Regions from separate parts of the Chlorobaculum tepidum TLS genome, predicted to be linked through region 1. Evidence: riboswitches for the same ligand, from Rfam matches in the RefSeq annotation. Region 1 holds a riboswitch; each other region holds the start of a gene.
The links. Region 1 has a riboswitch for cobalamin ahead of AYT24_RS02720 (hypothetical protein). Riboswitches for the same ligand answer to the same signal wherever they lie in the genome.
Positions count from the first base shown of each region.

Region 1 (4,680 bases):
CGCGAGCTTCTTGAACTTGACGATGGCAAACTCCGGCTCGATGCCCGTGGTATCGCAATCCATAACGAGGCCGATGGTGCCGGTCGGAGCGATCACACTCACCTGCGCGTTGCGGAAACCGTACTTCTTGCCCTTCTTTAGCGCCTCGTCCCACACCTTTCCGGCGGCCTCGAACAGCTCCTTCGGGCAGTACTCGGAGTCTATGCCGCGAGGTTTGACGACCAGCCCTTCGTACTCCTCCTCCGAGCTGTTGCGCGCGGCGCGACTGTGGTTGCGAATGACGCGCAGCATGTCGTCGCTGTTCTCGCGGTAGCGGGCGAACGCGCCGAGTTCCTTGGCCATGTCGGCGGAGGTGACGTATGCCTGACCCGTCATGATCGCCGCGATGCCGCCCGCGATGGCGAGGGCGCGCGGCGAGTCGTAGGGAATGCCGAGCACCATCAGGACGCGCCCGAGGTTGGCGAAACCGAGGCCAAGCGTGCGGAACTCGTAGCTCAGGCGGGCGATGTCTTTAGACGGGAAGTGAGCCATCAGTACCGAAATTTCAAGCACCACTGTCCAGAGTGCCGAAGCATGCTGGAGTTCGGTGATTTTGATCTTGCCGGTCTCTTCGTCGAGGAAATGAGCGAGGTTCAGACTGGCGAGGTTGCAGGCCGTATCGTCGAGGAACATGTACTCCGAGCACGGGTTGCTGGCATTGATACGGCCACTCTTCGGACAGGTGTGCCACTCGTTGATGGTCGAGTCGAACTGAAGGCCGGGGTCGGCGCACTTCCAGGCGCTCATCACGATCTTCTCCCAAAGGTCACGGGCGCGCACGGCACGGGCCTCCTTGCCGGTGGTGCGCTCGCGAAGCACCCACATTTCGTCGTTCTGCACTGCCTTCATGAACTCGTTGGTCACGCGGACGCTATTGTTGGAGTTCTGACCGCCGACGGTCTGGTAGGCCTCGGACTCGTAATGCGTGTCGTACTCTTCGAAATCGAGGGTCGTGTAACCCTGCTCGACCAGCGCCAGCACGCGCAAAATGTAGCTCATCGGTACGCCGCGATGCAGGGCGTTCTTGATGAGGGTGTTGAGCATCTCGTTCTCCTGACGGTCGGTGCCGCCCTTGAGCGCCTCATCGACGATCGCTTTCAGGAAGCGCGAACAGATTTTGGAACCAGCCACCATCGAGGCCACCTTGTCCTCCTCCTTGGCCTTCCACTCGATGAACTTTTCAACATCCGGATGATCGATGTCGACGATGACCATCTTGGCTGCGCGGCGCGTGGTGCCGCCCGATTTGATGGCGCCAGCCGCCGAATCGAAGATTTTCAGAAAGCTCATCAAACCCGACGAACTACCACCGCCGCTGAGCTTTTCGCCCGAGCCGCGAAGGTTGGAGTAGTTGGTGCCGGAACCACTGCCGAACTTAAAGACGCGAGCCTCGCGCACGGCCAGGTCGAAAATGCCGCCCTCGTTGACCAGATCGTCCTTGACCGACTGGATGAAACAGGCGTGCGCCTGCGGGCGGCTGTAGGCGTCTTCCGACTCGCGGATTTCGCCCGTCTCCGGATCGACGTAGAAGTGTCCCTGCGCCGGGCCATTGATGCCGTAGGCAAACTGGAGACCGGTGTTGAACCACTGCGGCGAGTTCGGCGCGGCCATCTGCGCCAGCAGCATGTAGACTACCTCGTCATAAAATGCCTGTGCGTCCTCATCGCTGTCAAAGTAGTTGTACCGCTTTCCCCAATCCTGCCAGCAGCCCACCATGCGGTGCGCAACCTGCTTGATGGAGTTCTCGCTGCCAGTCACCGGAAGGCCGTCCGCGCCGATGACAAGATTGCCCTCGGCATCACGCTGTGGCACACCGGTCTTGCGGAAATATTTCTGCGCCAGAATGTCGGCGGCAACCTGCGACCATGATACCGGCACTTCGACATTATTCATTTCGAAGACCTTCGAACCGTCCGTATTGCGCAGCACGGAGGTTCTGAGCGTGTAGTCGAAACGGTCATAGACGTTTTCACCAGGGGAAGTGAACAGGCGGGCGATTTTCATGTGGAGTCTCCAGAATCGATAATTGGTTGTTGATAGATAAATCCTTTTTATTCCAAGACTTACCTGACGTCAGCACACAGAGGATGCCGTTGCGTATCGTGACGGTGAGATTGCTCAACGCAATATAAACCACCCCGCCATACTGAGGAAACAGCTTGGGCGAACTGACGAAAAAAGATCGAGGAATAACCAGGTTTCGATCGTTGAACGGGTCGCCAAGCTCTGTTCCCGGAGCCATTCGGCGCCAACCACTACGGCAGGTCTCCTGACTTCGATGGCTGCGAAATTACTTCGACGTTTTCCTCCGGGCAGCCTTCCCCCGCATTCCCCGTGGTTATCAGAGGTTGGCGGAGTGGATACACCCGATCCGCAACGGCCACAAAAGCAGAGCTGCTCCTGTCGTCGCGCGACATACCATCTTACAGTTGCGGGCACAGTGTGCGATTCACACGCACTTCCCTATTATCCGGCATCTTTCATCCGGCACCGTAATGCTGAAAGAACTCATCAATGGTAACGATTTTTTGGAAGGCAGACAACGCCGGAGGGTAATTTTCCGGCTGCCAGACGGGTGACTTAACGAGGGTAAACCCGCGCGATGCGGACACCAAAACGCTTTACGGGCGAAGCCCCGGAAACAACTTTTTTTCTGGCGGAGGCGAAACATTATTTCACCTTCCACCGCGCCGGATCGACCGTCACCAGCCACTCCAGCGTGCGACGGATTCCCTCCTCCTGCGGCACGTGGCTTTGCCAGCCAAGCATCGTGCGGGCTTTCGACACGTCGGCCAGCGCCCGCGAGGCGAGCACATCAACCGCCTGCCGGGTGAGGAGCGGACGCTTCTTACTTCCGGCGATCCGCCAGACAAACTCCATCACCCCGGCAACGGACCGAACCATGCCAAACGGCAGGTGAAGCGATGGCACCGGCGAGCCAATCGCCACGGCAACGCGCCGGCACACCTCCTCGAAAGTGATCGCCTCGCCGTCGCAGGCCATGAACGCCTCGCCCACCGCTTCCGGACGGGAGGCGGCCAGCATCGTCAGATCGACGAGGTTGTCGATATAAATCATGCTCATCGGCGCGTTGCGCGCCCAGAAAAAGAGTTGCCGCCGGAGGATGCTGTCGGCCAGCAGCGGAAACAGCGTCCGGTCACCGGGGCCATAGACCCACACCGGGTAGAGAATGCTTGCTGAAAGCCCCCGCTTTATGGCCGCCCACACCTCGTTTGTGCCGCCGATTTTCGTATCGGGATAGGACTGCTTCCGCGCCTTGTAGGGGGTCTGCTCGTCGATGCGGCCAAGCAAGTGGTGATCAAAACACTCGAACGAACTGACATGCACCAGCCGTCCGACACCATGCCGAAGCGACGCTTCGCACACGTTGCGCGTACCGCCAACGTTGATGTCGATGAACTCCTGCATCTTCCCCCAGTCGGAGGTCAGCGCAGCAGCATGCAGCACGAGGTCACTCTCACGCACGGCGGCATCGACCGCGGTGGCATCACGCACATCCCCCTCGATGACCTCCACACCGGAAGCCCGCAGCGAATCGATGCATGCATTCCCCTTCCGCACCAGCGCCTTCACGCGACAGCCATCCGCCAAGCACCGCCCCACCAGATGCGACCCGATAAACCCGGACGCGCCGGTAACAAGAACGGTTTTGGCCATAATTACAAACTGTCGATACGGTTTTCACTCTGCTGTCCCCCTTCCCACAGTGGGCAGTTCTCCACTGCCTTGCGAATACCGCTTTCGCACAGAGTCCACAACTCAGGGGTCACTTTTTTCTCAGCCATATGTTTGTAAGCGTACGGGCAAAAAGTTGAGCGAACCCCGGACAAAATGTCGTCGATAATCGATTGAACTGCAACCGATGTGGTGTCCGCCTCATAGTTCTCTCTGAATACCCGCTTGTGAATCCGCTCAAGATCAAGAAAAAGAGCAAGCAGAACCAGGCGTACACGGTCAAGGTACTGTTCGTAGTACAGTCCTCGCTCATAATCCTGGGTCACATAAAGCATCTGCTTTTTCCGGCGCACCCAGAGCACTATATACTGATTGAAAAAATACCCAATGCCTGTGAGTATAAGACCGAATCCCCAAAGCTCGAAAGTGGATGCTTTAAAAAAATATTGCGCCACCGTCACCCCTCCCGCGCCCGCAATGGTCATCGCAGGCAGTGACTTAAGAAAGTCCTGGGCTTTATTTCCAAAATCCAGACTTTCTTTTACCGATTCAAGATAAGCGCTACGCAGCTTCTCGTTTTCCTTAAAATTAAGGTCACGCCCCTTGGAAATAACATCGATGCTGCGCAGACTGGCTTTCATCGTGGCGACGGCGCTCGTCACATAACTGCGTTCGTCAGAGCTAATTTGCGGTGCCTGCTCTTCAATACCCTTCAGCACATCTTCGACGTAGGTAGCCATGGTTTGCGAAGGAGCATCATTGGAAAACTTGCCCGACATGGCCCAAACCATGCGCACAGCTGTTACCGTGGGAAGCAATGCGGTTTTTGACATATGATTCTCCTTGTAACTGGTTTTATTGATTTAACGCAAACCACGAAGCCTATTGCTACCATTTTGTCAATGTCGAGTATCGGAACCATTCGCCTGTTCGCTCACTGACAGG
Region 1 covers NC_002932.3:582,032-586,711, reverse strand. The annotation lists gene AYT24_RS02725 (vitamin B12-dependent ribonucleotide reductase) at 1-2,043, opposite strand, end outside; gene AYT24_RS02720 (hypothetical protein) at 2,009-2,281, opposite strand; cobalamin riboswitch at 2,281-2,549, opposite strand; gene AYT24_RS02715 (SDR family NAD(P)-dependent oxidoreductase) at 2,710-3,717, opposite strand; gene AYT24_RS02710 (hypothetical protein) at 3,720-4,568, opposite strand.

Region 2 (4,680 bases), 300 kb from region 1:
CAAAGGTGCGGCCAGGCATCGGATAGCCCTTGACATACTGGTACTCGCGGTCAAAAAGGTTGTTAATCTCCGCCCTGACCGTGATTCCCGGCCCTTTCACGCCCTTGCCTCCGAACGGAAACTTCTTCGATACGGAAAGATCAACCACCGTAAATCCGCCTTTCGGCACCACCTCGCCAAAGCCGGTCTCCCAGTTCTGAACGAGAGTCTTGCCTGTGTAGGCAAGGTTGAACGCGCCGTTGAACCCGCACCCATCATGCACTCTCAGTCCGGTGCTGGCGTTCCACTGCGGCGTGTAGAGCAGGTCGTCACCGGTCTGGTTGTCACGATACCGCAAGAGGTAGGTGTACCCGGCATATGGTTCAAGCGTCCACGAAGAACCCTCGAGTGCAAACACCTTCGAAAGCTCAGCTTCGATTCCGGATACCGTCGAGCTGCCAACATTGATATAGGTGTAGGTCGTTGGGGCAATCGCTTTGGTCTGAATCATATCCTTGTAGTCGGTGCTGAACCAGGTCAGCGAGCCATTGAGCCCTTTCCAGGTAAGGTCCATGCCGACTTCATACGTCTCGCTCGATTCCGGTTTGAGATCGGGATTGCCGATATAGGTCGTCCCCCAGCTAGTGATATGGGCGGCAAGCTCACGCGCCGACGGCATCCTGAAGCCTTCGGCATACGAACCTCTGAGCTTGAGGAAATCGGTTGCCTGCCACGCCACTCCGGCCTGATGCGCGAAGTTGTCCCTGCTCTTCGACGTGCCCTCGCCTTCCTTCATGTCAACATGATAATCATCGTAACGCACGCCTGCGGTAAGAATCAGGCGCTCGTCGAACAGGCCATATTTGCCGAGAAGAAAACCGGCCGGATTTTCATAAGAGGCCCATGTGGGCGCCGAAGTGGAATCGAGCTCGTATTTCAACCAGTCAAATCCGGCTGTAAGCCTGAGGGCACCCGGCTGCCAGGAAACCTGTGCCTGCGCCCCTTGCTGGTCAACATTGTTGGTGCTTTCACCCCAGTTCGGATCGACATAGCGATACTCGTCCTTTCCGGTGAAGTAGCGAGCCATCCATGAAAGAGTACGGCTGGAGGTCGTACCATCGTACCTGAAATCGACGGAGTGGTTGTTCTGAACCGTATAGGCATTGAGATCGGGCAAGCTGAAATAGCCCGGAGAGCCGGCCTTGTCCACATCGAAGGAGTGAACGATCATGCCGATCCGCTGGCCGTCGGCAATCTCGTAACCAACATTCAGGCTCGCCATCTTCTGGTCGTGGTAGCCGGTGTTCTGGTAGGTCTCGCCTTTGGCCGTCTTGTAGCTCCCAGAATCGGATTTCGAGATGCTGCCTGAATAGTCGAAGCGTCCGGATTTTCCCTGAATGGTCGCCTCGGTCATGGAGAAATCGTTGCTGCCGATTTTCTGCTCGATCGACGCCGACGGCGCGCCCGAACCTTTGGCCGTAATCACGTTGATCACGCCGCCAATCGCCGCAGAACCGTACTGCACGGCGGCAGGCCCCCTAATGATTTCGATGCGCTCGACGTTGGCTGTCATGATCTTGGCGAGGTTTCCGGTACCGGCGCGGCGGCCGTCGAGCAGTACAAGCACCTTGCCCATGAGATCATTGCCGTGGGATTCAGTCCTGAAACCGCGGATGCCAACGGAGGTCAAGGTTCCAGGATACTTTTGAATCTGTCCAAGATTTTTCTCCGCGAGAAGTTCACTGAGATCGTTGGCCGACGACTCGTTAATCTCCTCTTTGGTGATGATCGTAACGTTCGAGGTCAGCTCTTTTTTCGGCTGCGGCACACGGCTCGACGTGACGACGATTTCATTACCGAGATAGTCCGAACCGGTCTCGGCGGCGTGGAGCGTGGGGCTGGCGAGCATTGCCGCCATGACGATGGCGAGCGTTCTTCTGTTCATGGTGTTGTCCTGTGTTGAATTAACTGAATCATCAACAGACAGGGATAGAGGAAAAGGACTGAACCGGCACCAGAACACAGCATGGATCGAACGGACTGACGAAAGCCGCGCTCAACGGAAAATACCGCCAGAGAGCACGGATTCTGAAAACGATGCTGTTGGTCTTTGGATAAACCGGAAGTGCTTTGCCTGACTATTAACCCGTAGTCTTGTTTCCGAGCAAAGAGTAACTGGCAGGTCTCCTGACTTTACGGCTTGAATCGATGCAGCCTTCCCGCCCGCTCCGTGGAGGAGCCTGGCAGTGACGTGCACCGGCTGCGGCTTTGAGGCATGTGGCCATACCTGCCAGCGGCAGTTTTCCGTTGTACAGTTGCGGGTACAGTGTACGAATCTCACGTACTTCCCTATTCTCCGGCTTTAAAACCGGCACCAGCTAATCATGTGAAAGAACATCTTCTTTGTGGGCGGAATTTACGATTTTCCATCGCAATTACAAGCGACTCACGCATTGCGGTCGGCAGTCATGCCAACGATGGTGCGTGCCATCGACATGGCCTGATGATGCAGCACGTCGAGCGCCCGGAGCAGCTCCATATGCAGGTCGTGCGTGCGCTCCGATTCGGAACGGCTCTTGATGCGCCGCATGTGCGAAAATCCAAGATCGAAAAAGATGCGGTCGAACGCCTTGCCCTCTTCGATCACCGCCGAGGCCCTGCGGGGACTCATCTCCTCGATGGCCAGGTTCATGGCCGCGATCTCGCGGCACACCTGTTCGTGCAGCCGCTCGATCTCCGCCTTTCCCTCTGCGGTCAAGCCGACATTGAGCTTTCCCGACGGAAAATCGGCCAGCAGGGTTTCGACCACATCGCCTGCCGACTCGATCTCCTTGGCCAGCGCCATCAGCGCCGCGGCCTCCCGGATCAGCGGCTCGCCGACCGCCTCCTGCATGACGCGGATCAGGTACGCAGTAACCTTCTGCTCCAGAAAATCGAGCTTCTCCTCGCGCATCATCAGCCCCTCGCTCACCCCAAGCCGCTTGTAGATGAGGTCACGCCCGTTCCCGCCACCAATGAATGGCACGGGCAGCGCGCTTGCCATCCGTCCGAGAATCTTGTTCATGCGCGAAATCTCCAGTCGGGCCAGCCCAACCGCCACCTCGGGAGTGGCGAGTGCCGAGGTGCGCAGATGCCACACCGCAGGAATCCGCCCCATCTCATCGGGATCGTCGGGCAGCAGCTTGACAAGCATCCGCCCGAACTGCGGCAGAAACGGCAGAAACAGCAACGCCATGAACAGGTTGGAGAAGGTGTGGGCATTGGCGATCTGCCTCGCCAGCCCTCCGGCGGCATCGGAAGGCGAAATGGCGCGGATCAGGTCGAGCCAGGGCGGCAGAAAGATGAGAAAGACGATGACGTAGGTGACGTTGAACATGAGCTGCGCAAGAAAGACCCGCCGGGCGGGGCGAACGCTTCCGGCGCTGCCAATGGCCGCCGTGATGCAGGTGCCGATGTTGGCCCCGAACATCAGCGGCACGGCCACTTCGAGGGTCAGCACACCCTGCTGCGCCATCGTGATGAGAATGGCGATGAACGCCCCGCTGCTCTGGATAATCGCCGTCATGACCGCACCGGCAAGCACGCAAAGCAGGGGATTATCGAGCGTGGTCAGAATGGAGAGAAACTGCGGGCTCGATTGCAGCGGTTCAACCGCCATGCCCATGAGCTTGAGGCCAAAAAAGAGCAAACCGAGACCGGAGATCGCCTCGCCGAAAAGAGAGAGCACACGCTGCCGACGAATGAGCGACAGGAAAAAGCCGAGGGCGAAAAGAGGCAATCCGAACTCACCCGGCGAAAAGGCGATGAGCTGCGCCATCATGGTGGTGCCGATCTCCGCGCCAAGTACCACGCCAAGCGACTGCGAAAAGGTGAGAATCTGCGACTGCACCAGCCCGATCAGCGTCAGCATCACCATGCTGCTCGACTGCACGGCCACGGTCGCCGCCACGCCCGACAGCAACGCCGACACCGGGTTGCCGGTAATTGTGGAGAGCAGATGCGCGACCCGTCCGCTCGAAGCCTTCCGCAGTCCGGCGCTGAGAGACTTCATTCCCAGCAGAAACACCGCGAGGCCGCCCGCGAACAGCAGGAAATTCGATAGTACGGATTGCGATTCCATCATCTTCCGTATCTGTTTTCAGCGCGTTTCAGACGCCATCTCGCCCAGAATTTCAGCGACCCTGCACCGCCGGTACTCGAACACCTCGTCAAGCCGAGGCCCGACGATCAGCGCCTCGACCACTTCGCCAAAAAGGTCGAACGGCAGCGCATACTCCACAATGTCGGTCATCTCCGTGCCGCCCTCGATATCGCGGAAGAGGTGACGATGATACCACTGCTCGTAAGGCCCGGACAGCTGCCGATCCTCGAAGAAATCGGGCTTGGAAACCTTCATGATTTCGGTCGTCCACCGCACGGGAATCATCATAAAGGGATAGAGCACGAAATTCAGCTTCATGCCTTCATAGATTGCCGTTCCCGCATTGCCGCCCTCGGCCTTCAGCATCATTTCGGGCGGCGTGATCCGGGCAAGATTACCCGGTTGTGAGAAAAAGTCCCACGCCACATCTATCGGCACAGGCAACCGCTGTACCCAGGTTTTTGTATGCAGATTCATTCAGTTCGTTACAGCTCAGTTTTTTTGGTTCTTCGCAGAATTTCGTGGGTGGCATGAAGGATGCTCACATGACCATCCCTGAT
Region 2 covers NC_002932.3:880,249-884,928, reverse strand. The annotation lists gene AYT24_RS04295 (TonB-dependent receptor plug domain-containing protein) at 1-1,924, opposite strand, end outside; cobalamin riboswitch at 2,139-2,373, opposite strand; gene AYT24_RS04290 (Na/Pi cotransporter family protein) at 2,426-4,102, opposite strand; gene AYT24_RS04285 (SRPBCC family protein) at 4,118-4,597, opposite strand.
Region 2: another riboswitch for cobalamin. It lies ahead of AYT24_RS04295 (TonB-dependent receptor plug domain-containing protein); the one in region 1 lies ahead of AYT24_RS02720 (hypothetical protein).

Region 3 (4,680 bases), 170 kb from region 1:
AACCAGCACGTATCAGATCTGAACACCATGAACGTCAATAATTTCAGATTAAAGCTCGGCGGAAAAGAGTATATCCCCATCGTCATCGGTGGCATGGGGGTCAATATCTCGACCTCGGAGCTCGCCTTGTCGGCGGAACGGCTGGGAGGTATTGGTCATATTTCCGATGCCGAGGTGATGTTTGTCTGCGACCAGCTGTTTGGAACCTCATACGTAGCCGACAAGCGCCAGATGTATGCGTCGAACGTCAACAATCGCGACAAATCGTCGGTGCATTTCGATCTGGAACAGCTCGCCGAAGCTCAGAAGCGGTTTGTATCCCATACCATCAGTCAGAAAACAGGCAATGGAGCGATCTTCATGAATTGCATGGAGAAGCTTACGATGAACAACTCCGCCGCGACACTCAAGGTGCGCATGGAGGCAGCCATGGAAGCGGGAATCGACGGCATCACGCTGGCCGCCGGACTCCATCTGAGAAGCCTCGATCTTATCAGCGAGCACGAACGGTTCCGTGACGTCAAGCTCGGCATCGTCATCTCGTCGGTGCGAGCCCTCTCGATCTTCCTGAAACGAGCCATGCGTTTGCAGCGGCCGCCAGACTACATTGTGGTCGAAGGTCCGCTGGCCGGTGGCCATCTCGGCTTCGGCCCAGACGACTGGCAGTCGCAAAGCCTGCAATCCATCGTGGCTGAAACGCTCGCCTTTCTCAAAAAGGAAAATCTGGATATTCCGATCATTCCTGCGGGCGGCATCTTCACCGGCACCGATGCGGTCGAGTACCTGCAAGCGGGCGCTGCCGCCGTGCAGGTGGCCACGCGATTCACCATCGCCAGGGAGTCTGGCCTGCCGGACGAGGTCAAGCAGCATTACATCAACGCCAGCCCGGAGGATGTGGAGGTCAACCTTTCATCGCCTACCGGTTATCCGATGCGAATGCTGAAACAGTCGCCGACCCTGTACTACAGCAGAAAGCCGAACTGCGAAGGACTTGGCTATCTGCTCGATAACAACGGTCAATGCTCCTATATCGACGATTACTACGAGGCGCTCGAATCAAGGAACCCCGCAGAGGGCCGTTTCGTGGTCAAAAACCACACCTGCCTCTGCACCGGCATGGCTCGCTACGACTGCTGGACCTGCGGCCATACGGTTTCACGGCTGAAGGAGACCGTCAACCGGTTGCCGGACGGCTCCTGGCAGTTACCTTCCGCCGAGGATATTTTCATGGACTACCTCCTGAGCGAAAACCACTCGATCAGAAAACCGGAGATCAAAAAGCAAGGGTGAGCGTCAGTCTTTTTGCCTCAGACAATCAGATAGCTTACCTTGGATGGAAAGGAACAAGTGCGTCTCTCGCGCCTGTTCCGTCACCATGTTCCAACCAGAAAACAGCCTCCTTCCAACATGAAGAAACAACTGCTCTCCTGGTTGAGGCTGTCTGCCTCGTTCATCATCCTTCTCCTGGCGGCCATTGCCGTCAACCAGCTCTACAGTCTTTCGGTAGTACTGAACGGCCTTCTCCCCTACTCCGGCTATGCATTCCTTGCCCTTTGGGTTCTCTTTTTCGCCGTTACGCTTTTCACCGGTTTGCGGCTCTGGAGCGCACCGAAAGCGCCTCCGCTGGCCGACCGGGTCGGAGGCAGCAACTTCGAGCCGTATATCGCCTGGCTGGGCAAATCGCTCGCCGTGCACCACGCCCATCCTGACGGCGGCAGAAAGGAGCACGACCTGCGCTGGATCAAGGCCAATATCAAACTCCACGAGGTCGATGCGCTCAACACAACCAAAACCGTAGCCACGAAAAACTTCTTCATCGGCGCTTTCGCCCAGAATACCTCCTACGGCACGACGACATCGCTGGTCAACAACATCAAGCTTGTCTGGAACATCTACGCGAGATACCACCACAAACACTCGATCAGGGAGTTCCTGCGACTGCTCAGATCGGTCTACGAGTGCCTGCCGCTGTCGGATTTCAACAAGGGTGAGCTTCCGGCGCACATCAAGCCGATCATCCAGTGCTCGTTCAGCAATACACTCTCCTCTTTGCTGCCGGGAGGAAACCTCCTGACACCATTCTTCCTGAACCTGTTCCTTGCGGGCGCAACCAACACCTACCTCACCTGCCTTGCCGGCATCATTGCCTCGAAGCACTGCCAGGTGCTCTCGCTCGAAGACAAGGAGGAGATTGTGCAGCAAAGCATGTTCGAAGCGGCATTCATGCTCAAAGAGATCGTCAAGGAATGCAACCCGATCCTCTCCGTCACCATCAGCAACGCCGTCAAGAAGGCGGGCATCGAAAGTCTCGACACCGTCACCGCGCCAACATCAAGCAGCAGCCTGGCGCAAGACATCGTCTCCCACCTCGCCAGCTCGATCAAGCACATTATTATGGAGAGCGGGAAAGAGTAAGGGAGAATGATGAATTGAAAAGAGTGTCCCTGCCTCGGGGGGCGTCCTGTTCGGGCTGAAAAAAAATCGTCCAGCATTTGCCCAGACCCTTCTTTTTCTTATACTTCATCCGATTATGTGGTGCCCGCCATGGAAACATACGGGCTTAAAAGGGAATCCGGTGAGAGTCCGGAACAGTACCCGCTGCTGTAATTCCGCGCTGGCCGCAAGGCTGGCGACAAGGTTTGCCGACAATGCCACTGTCCCGTTCAGGGATGGGAAGGCCGGCAGAATCCGGGAAAGTCAGAAGACCTGCCTCATATTTTTTGGCTTCGGGAATAAAGCAACATACTACCATGAAACACAACTCCGTTCCGCTTTTCGGAACAGGCTGGGTTCGGGCATCGATCCGGTCGATGCGCAGCCGACTGTTCCGCTCGCTTTTCAGTCGATTCGTTCCTCCTGTCTATCACGATCTGTTCCGCTCGCCTTTCGGCGTCCCGGCGCGATTCGTGCTGTTTTCCATCGCCCCCCATCGATCCTGTCGCACTCATCTTATCGGCTATTGTTCGCCTTTTTCGCGTCAATCCGGTCAACACTGTCAACACGATCATCAAGGGCATGACGGTTTTACCGTCGCCGGTCATCCGCTGACCGCCATTCCGTTCTGGCAACTCAACTGAAGCAAGAAAACAAGTGGTTATGAAACAATATGTTATGGCGACAGCACTACTGTGCTACGCCGCTCCGGCTTACGCGGCCTATCCCCTCACGACCGACGATACCGGCACCCAGGGCGCCGGCGGCTGGCAGATAGAGCTCCATACAGAATTTTCCACCAGCAGCAGGACCGATGGCGGCGTCCGCATCAAGGATCGTGAAGACGACGCGACAACGGTGATTTCGTATGGCGTCGCAAAGCGCATGGATGTTATTGTCACCTTGCCGTACCAGTGGTATCAGCATCGGCAAGGGCAGCTCGTTACCGACGATGAAAGCGGCATCGGCGATATGACGGTCGAACTCAAGTGGCGCTTCCTGGAAAACGAAAAGAGTGGTCTCAGCCTTGCCGTGAAACCCGGCATTTCGTTGCCGACCGGTGACGCCGACAGGGGCCTCGGTACTGGTCGGGTGACCGGCGGCGCGGTGCTGATCGCCACAAAAGAGTTCGGGGCGCTGACGCTGCACGCCAACGCCGGCTACCATCGCAACGCTTACGCACTTGACGCGGATGACGCAGCGTGCAACAAGGACATCTGGAACGCATCCCTTGCGGGCGAATATGCGTTTTCGGAAAAGCTCAGGGCAGTTGCCGATATCGGTCTCGAAACGGCCACAGAGAAGGGTTCACGCACACATCCTGCATTTCTTATTGGTGGACTGACTTACAGCATCACCAAAGATTTCGATTTCGATTTTGGCATCAAGGGTGGTTTGAACGATGCCGAACCTGATACGGCTGTGCTGCTGGGCCTGGCCGCACGATTCAATTAAAGGAGGATAACCATGACCAATTTGAAATTCCGCTTTTTCGCCGTGGCCTCGATGGCCGTGGCTTTTATGCTCTTCGGTGGCGGCGAGGCTTATGCCATGCACATCATGGAGGGCTTCCTGCCGCCGGGCTGGAGCCTGTTCTGGTGGCTGGTGTCGCTGCCGTTTTTCGTGCTCGGCTTCATCTCCCTGCGCCGGATCGTGGCGAGCAATCCGCGCATGAAGCTGCTGCTGGCCATGGCGGGGGCGTTCGCCTTCGTGCTCTCATCGCTCAAGATTCCCTCCGTGACCGGGAGTTGCTCGCACCCGACCGGCGTCGGGCTTGGGGCGATCATGTTCGGGCCGTCGGTGATGAGCGTGCTCGGCGCGATCGTGCTGCTCTTCCAGGCGCTGCTGCTGGCGCATGGTGGCTTGACCACGCTCGGCGCGAACGCATTTTCGATGGCGATTACCGGGCCGTTCGTGTCATGGGGTTTGTACAAACTTTTCGACAGTTTGCGCTCGCCGCGCTGGCTGTCGGTCTTTGTCGCTGCTTCGATTGGCGATCTGGCAACTTACGTGGTCACCTCTTTTCAGCTCGCCTTCGCGTTCCCTTCCATCACCGGCGGCGTTGTCGCTTCGGCGGTCAAGTTCCTCGGTATTTTCGCCATCACCCAGGTTCCGCTCGCCGTGAGCGAGGGCATCCTGACGGTGATGGTCTATAACGCCATCATGGCCTACACGGGTCAATCATTCTTTGGCGCGCAGTCGCTTTCCAGGGAGGTGAAGTGATGACAAAAGCTTCGACAAAGAGCA
Region 3 covers NC_002932.3:407,659-412,338, reverse strand. The annotation lists gene AYT24_RS01940 (nitronate monooxygenase) at 28-1,290, shown strand; gene AYT24_RS01935 (hypothetical protein) at 1,408-2,415, shown strand; cobalamin riboswitch at 2,517-2,729, shown strand; gene AYT24_RS01930 (hypothetical protein) at 2,751-3,077, shown strand; gene AYT24_RS01925 (transporter) at 3,097-3,888, shown strand; gene AYT24_RS01920 (energy-coupling factor ABC transporter permease) at 3,901-4,656, shown strand; gene AYT24_RS01915 (energy-coupling factor ABC transporter substrate-binding protein) at 4,656-4,680, shown strand, end outside.
Region 3: another riboswitch for cobalamin. It lies ahead of AYT24_RS01930 (hypothetical protein); the one in region 1 lies ahead of AYT24_RS02720 (hypothetical protein).